3 regions of the Psychrobacter sp. D2 genome follow, and region 2 is predicted to be linked to each of the others. Evidence: predicted binding sites of a transcription regulator. Region 2 holds the regulator's gene; each other region holds the start of a gene.
The links. The regulator PhoB, encoded in region 2, activates phosphate uptake and scavenging genes when phosphate is short. The targets are predictions, from matches to a motif close to TGTCATNAANCTGTCATAA.
Positions count from the first base shown of each region.

Region 1: a site for PhoB is predicted at 1,308-1,326, ahead of H0262_RS13250 (DNA translocase FtsK). Genes of this name have one in related genera too.
Region 3: a site for PhoB is predicted at 1,226-1,244, ahead of H0262_RS06135 (NAD(+) kinase). Genes of this name have one in related genera too.

Region 1 is NZ_JACDXZ010000009.1:4,045-6,328, reverse strand. It holds gene H0262_RS13250 (DNA translocase FtsK) at 1-1,243, opposite strand, end outside; gene trxB (thioredoxin-disulfide reductase) at 1,968-2,284, shown strand, end outside.
Region 2 is NZ_JACDXZ010000010.1:56,471-58,754, reverse strand. It holds gene phoR (phosphate regulon sensor histidine kinase PhoR) at 1-841, opposite strand, end outside; gene phoB (phosphate regulon transcriptional regulator PhoB) at 963-1,667, opposite strand; gene dtd (D-aminoacyl-tRNA deacylase) at 1,815-2,270, opposite strand.
Region 3 is NZ_JACDXZ010000003.1:320,472-322,755, forward strand. It holds gene H0262_RS06130 (YeaC family protein) at 1-145, opposite strand, end outside; gene H0262_RS06135 (NAD(+) kinase) at 200-1,204, opposite strand; gene H0262_RS06140 (Bax inhibitor-1/YccA family protein) at 1,502-2,224, shown strand.

The sequences.
Region 1 (2,284 bases), on a different contig from region 2:
GCTGCGTAGTTGACATGTTCGGTGCATAATCGTTTAACGAATGTGCTGCTTGTTGCTGAGCCTCCTCTTGAATGATATCAAGAACAGGACTTGCAGAAGCAATTTCAGTATTTGAGCTGTCCAAAGAGGCAGTTGCTGACGTATCCGAATAGGGAGCGTTTACGACATCGTAAGGGATCGTATCTTGCTCATTTGCTATCTGATTTGCCAGTAAATCATCGACGGTATTGGCATCATTCCATGCAAAACTTGGCTCAACCTTTCTGATAGGCATTGGCGTAGCATTGGTAGCAGGTACTGATGTTTTATTTAGATTAAAAGCACTATTGCTAGTCGTCGTAGCGGCTGCAGTTTGCAGCTGCTCTTCTCGTTTGGTACTTTCACTGGCAACTTGCGCAGCGGCTACCATAGAGGCTTTTACACTGGCACCCAATCCTGAAGACGATAAAAAGTCTGTCAATGCGCTATTAAAACGACCACTTCTATTGTCTTTCTGTTTATTTTTAACCTGTTCATCCACTTGCAACTCAAGAGGCAATTGCTCATATTCTGGAGTATCAGTCTCACTTATTGCTGTATCACGACCTTGTTTATCGGCAGCACTAGTAGCATTGTCTTCTTGTGTTATTTGACTAACATCAAGGCTGCTATCAAGGTTTTTGACACCTGACCCAAACCAAGACAAAGTTTTGAATTTTTCGTAAATACTCATCCAATGAATATTAAAGGCAAAGGTGGTCGTAATAGCGACAAACACTGCCAAAAACGTCACACTCCCCCACTGCGATAATAGCTGTGCTAGCCTCGCTTGTAGCTCAAGACCAATAATACCGCCAGCAACGCCTTTGAGACCTGACGACATCGGATCTGCTACCTGCTGTACCAATGCGATCAGTTGGGCAAATAATGCACTACTGCTCAATATTAAAAACACATAAGCAACCAAGCGTAATAACCAAAACGTCGGTTTATTGTCCCACCAAATCAGTACTGACTCATAAACCAGAAACGCCAGTAACCACCACGCACCAAAACCAAAGAAGCTATACAGCAAATCTGAGAGCCATGCGCCCATCTCGCCGCCCATATTATTAATGGTCGTCATATCACTACTGATGTGCGACCAGCTAGGATCATTACCGGTATAAGTCATCAAAATGACGAACAAATAAACCGCGAGGAGTAATCCCAGTAGGGTAAATATGCCCTTTTTTAAGTAATCAATAATTGGTGCTGATATCACGTAAGATCTGCCTTGTTGTTAATACTCGTCATGAATACTCAATAGTCGTCAAACCATGATTAAGCTTAATCATGCTGACATAAATTCCTGATAGAAACTGCTGTAATAGGTTACGACTGATGTGGCGTAATAACACAAAAACTTTATCTAAAATACTACGACAAAATATTGACCGCATTGCTGTTTTTGTTTTGTGCGCGGCATACAACTTCTTATAATAACAAATACATAGCTGCCATGGCGACCGTGTTATCAATAAAGCGCATAAGAAAATCAATCCAGTAGTGATTTAGCCAAAAATGCAGCTAGTAAAAAATGATGCCTGTTCTTTTTGCATTAGCATCTAACCAAAATATATTAAAGCTCTACGTTACTGCTGATATAAATTTTTTATAGCCTCTGTCTGCGTAGGTACAGCAAGCAAGACAAATTAATACCAGCAGTACATGACGTTTATATATCACATTTCACTGACTATATTTGAATATGGGCTCATTTTTGGTACTAAAATTTCAAGCTTCAGATACTTTAGTTCTAATGATACCCATATTTGTTTTAGCAAACTTGCACTTTTTGCTTTTAGCCCTTATGTTATTATCACATAGCAACGATAATAACCAGATACGTCGTCATTTTTACGCTTATCTTTTATAATACTTATAATATCTACTTATTATTTTAACGTTGAACCTTTTCACATTTATTGCTCTAGCAAGGAAATTTTATGGCAACTGATAATACTGCTCCACGCCACGAAAAACTCATTATTTTAGGTTCAGGTCCTGCTGGTTATTCTGCTGCTGTGTATGCAGCACGCGCCAACCTAAAGCCTGTTATGGTCACCGGTATGGAAGTCGGCGGACAGCTCACGACGACGACCGAAGTCGATAACTGGCCGGGTGATGCACATGATTTGACTGGTCCTGCATTAATGGAGCGTATGAAAGCCCATGCCGAGCGCTTTGGTACTGAACTGGTTTATGATCATGTTAATGCTGTGAATTTAAATGTGCGTCCTTTTGAGCTAACCGGTAATAACGG
Region 2 (2,284 bases):
TATCTTCAACAGCAAATCTGCAGCCCTCAGCAGTCTTAGTCCAACTAATAGAGATATTGCCACCTTTTGGTGTGTATTTAATCGCGTTAATCACTAGATTGGACAGTGCGCTATTTAGGTACATCTCTGATCCATATAGTCCATCATAGGTATCAATATGCAAGTGAATCGTATGCTTATATTCTTGATTATACGCCTGCGCATCATCATAGACATGAGTGAGCAGCTTGGTCATATCGATATCATTAAACGCATGGGTTTCTTCGATTTCGATGCGAGACAGTAGCAATAAGTCATTGACCACCCTATTCATGCGTGCCGTTTGCTGAGTCATCAGCTCAAAACCGCGTCGCCAATTCGCAGGCATATCTGGCTGATCAGAGAAATTCTCCAGATATCCCATCAAGACCGTCAATGGTGTACGTAGCTCATGCGAGACATTGGCCACAAAGTCGCGGCGCATCGCTTCTAAATGCTGCAAACGGGTCACATCATAAATGATTAGTAGTTTTTCATCGCCAAATGGCGTCAGCTCACACTTTAGATAGCGGTTTGGGTCTTGCCAAGAGACGATATGCACACTCTCGTCGGCATCGGCATCGTTATTAAGCGTCGTTGCCTCCTGATAATACTTAATAAATTCAGGTATTTGAATGAAGTCAAAAATGCGCCTGCCTTTATCTGAGGATTGCAACAATAATAAATCCTGCGCCGCTTGGTTCCACCATTCAAGTCCATCATCGTCATTGAGCAAAATCACGGCATCACGTAATGCTCGTAAAGCACTTCTGATTTTTTTAAGTTGATTTGTGGCACCTTGCTCATTATCTTGGATAGGCATTTTTATTTATCCATTATTTTTTATAATTTTTCTACTATTGGCCGCTCCCGATAAAAGGCGACACTATTAAAAGGTGACACTATTAAAAGGCGACACTATACAATATTCATATTGCTAGCAATTACCCTTTTTCGATACGGCTAGAGAATCGATAACCTGTACCGCGTACCGTTTGTATTAATGTATCACAATCATGTGGACGTAGTAATGTGCGCAAACGCTTTACGTGAACATCAATGGTTCTATCTTCGATGTAGACGTTACCGCCCCATACTTGATCGAGCAGCTGAGCACGGGTATAAGCGCGCTCAGGATGGCTCATAAAAAACGCCAATAAACGATATTCTGTCGGACCCATATCGATAATGTCATCACCCACCATAAAGCGTTGGCTTTTGGCATCTAAAGTTAGCCTGCCTATATTGATAGGTTTGTCGCCGCTTAGCGCGTTACTACGTCGCAATACCGCTTTGATTCTTGAGATAAGCTCACGGGTCGAGAACGGCTTGGTCATATAATCATCAGCGCCTGCATCAAGACCATGCACTTTACTGTCTTCTTCACTTTTGGCGGTCAACATAATAACCGGTATCTCGGCGAGCAGCGTATCGCTTTTTAGCATACGGCAAAAATCGATACCACTTTTATCACCGGGCAACATCCAGTCCAATAAAATCAGCGCTGGACGATGATCGACCACTTGTTGATGCGCCTCTGACACATCTGCTGCCTGCAAACTATCAAAGCCTGCCATCTCTAGGGTCATGACGACCATTTCCCGAATGGCGTCTTCATCTTCAACAATCAAAATTTGCTCTTTAGACATAGTGTATTCTTAGTGTTAGAGGACAAAATAGAGTTTATAAAAGCAGTAGTAAACGCAGATAAGCGTTCCTTTATTAAAGAACTTAATTATGACAGCTTAATGACATTTACTCTTAAATTTATAATACTTAGTAGCCATGCTAATGACTTAATGCACTTCTAATAAAAAGTTTAATGGTCCATCATTGACACTCAACACTTGCATATCAGCGCCAAACTGACCCGTTGCAACCGTTAAATACTGCGTCTTTGCGTAATCAACCAATTGTGCAAATAAAGCTTGAGCCATATCAGGTGCCATTGCGCGACCAAAGTCAGGGCGGCGACCTTTATCCGTCTTTGCCATCAGAGTAAATTGTGAGACCAATAATAGCCCACCACCGACTTGCTGGACATTTTTATCGAGTTTGCCGTACTTGGCAGGATCATCATCATTGTCAAAAATACGATAGGTGAGGATTTTATCAATCATCCGCTGCGCACTTTGTAGGTTATCATCGTGTCCCAAGCCGATATAGGCCAGCACACCTTGTTCAATAGCACCAACCTCCTGCCCATCAACGCTGACACTGGCATGTTTGACTCGCTGAATAAGAGCTCTCATTGCTTACTTCCTTT
Region 3 (2,284 bases), on a different contig from region 2:
CCCATACCATCACGGCTTGCATACAGGTCTCGCGCTGCTCAGCAGTCAGCTTACGACCGTCTTGCCATTTGCCAAGCTCAATTGCCATACGAAATTTATCGACCACTTCAGGTGTTAGGCTTGCTAATATCGTTTGTTTGTCCATCGTGCCTACTCTCCACTACTATTTTTATATCACATTTTTGTCTAATAAAGACGCTTATTCATCGTCCATGATATCATCATCAGCGTCGAGACTGAATTCCTCAGCATGCACATTCCAGTGTAACTTCGTCCGGCACGCTTCATAAAAGTCAAACCCTGGCGGATGTAGCAAGGTTAATTTGTCCGGATGCTTACGAATATATAGACGCTGCTCTTGTTCAAGCGGCGTGCTTGGTTTACCGTCAGCACTGACCATCGGCTGGGTGCGGTTGTCCTCGTGAATACGAATACAAATCTCGCTGGTGCCACTGACCACAATAGGGCGACTTGACAGCGTATGCGGATGCATAGGCACCAAACATATGGCATCCATGCTTGGATGGATAATAGGACCACCACCAGAGAGCGCATAAGCTGTCGAGCCCGTCGGTGTCGCTACGATGAGACCATCACTGTGCTGCCGATAGACATCATGCCCATCGATTTTCATCTGAAAATCAATCATATGGACAGACTTACCAGCGTGCAACACGATATCATTGAGTGCCATGTCTTCATGAATAATCTTACGACCTTCACGAATCTCCATCGTCAGTAAAAATCTATGGTCTAACTGATAATCGCCCATCAGTACTTGGCGCAATTTAAACGCCGCTTCATCAGGTTTGACATCGGCTAAAAAACCAAGGCGACCACGGTTAACCCCCAAGACAGGTACACGATAACGCGCTAGTGCTTCGGCAGCATGGAGTATAGAACCATCACCGCCAACCACGATGACCAAATCACAAATCTCGCCGATAAGGCTACGCTTAACAATTTTGACTCTCTCAATATCAGTGAGATTCAGAGTTGGCAAGTTAGCGGTTTGCACATCCATAATCAACGTAAGGTTCATATCGTTAATTATCTGGGCAATCTGCCCAAGACTTTGGGTTACGCTGCGCTTTCCAGCACGTCCCATCAAGCCAATACGGCGAAAAGCTGGATTTTTGATAGCGTGGAACAGCTCTGACTCATGTAGGTGCGGCAATCTTGCGGACTGCGCTGAGGTTTCCATAAAACGACTCGGCATGATGGTAAATTACAGAGTAATGATAACGAGAAATGGGCGATTAGACTAGCCTGTTTATCAATTATCGTTGTTAACGGTCGTAATTGACCCCATATAAAAGCCAACATACGCTGTTTTGGGCGTATCTATCTAGCTATTTGATATCGCTGTGTATAGGAGCGAAATCGACTCAATAGTTGCGCAAAGCCTTATACGCTGTCACGTAAACACCGTTGACAATAATGGCGATTTTGCTAAAGTAGCTGACATAACTATTATTTATATTTTATTGAGGACAACTTTATGGCCAATCCTATTGTCAGTCGCGCAGAGCTTGCCGTCGGCGGTGCGCCGATGACAGTGAAGGGCGTGATTCAAAAAACCAGTTTATTGCTTGGCTTATCGGCGATTACTGGTATTGGATTTTTCTTTTATGCGTTGATGGCAGGTTTATCACAAGGTTTTATCACGATGGCAGCCTTTGGTAGTATGTTTGCTGCTTTCGGCTTAGCGATCTTCATTACCTTTAAACCGCAAAAAGCCAAAACCTTTGCCGTACCTTATGCTTTATTAGAAGGTATCTTTTTAGGTGGCATCTCGCTATTCTTTATGCGCATGTACCCAAGCGTGCCTGTCACTGCGATGTGTGCGACCTTTGTCACCGCAGCCGTTATGCTAGGGCTATACCGTTCAGGTTTGGTTAAAGTGACTGAAAAATTCCGCTCAATCGTCACCTCAGCCTTGATCGCTATCATGCTAGTTTATGTGGCGCAGTGGGTACTTTCTTTAGCATTTGGTTCAAGCTTGCCTTTCTTGTTTGAAGGTGGCGCTATCGCTATTGGCTTTAGCTTATTTGTGATTGTTATCGCCTCTTTTACGCTGTTATTAGATTTTGATAATATTGAGCGTGGTGTGGCAATGGGTGTGTCAGAAGACTACGAATGGTTATTCAGTATTGGTCTTCTTGCAACGCTAGTGTGGATGTATATCGAATTTATGCGTCTATTAAGCTATCTACAAGATTAGTCAAATAGCTGTTCGATAGTCATTGAAATAAAAAAACCGTCTTTTATAAAGACGGTTTTT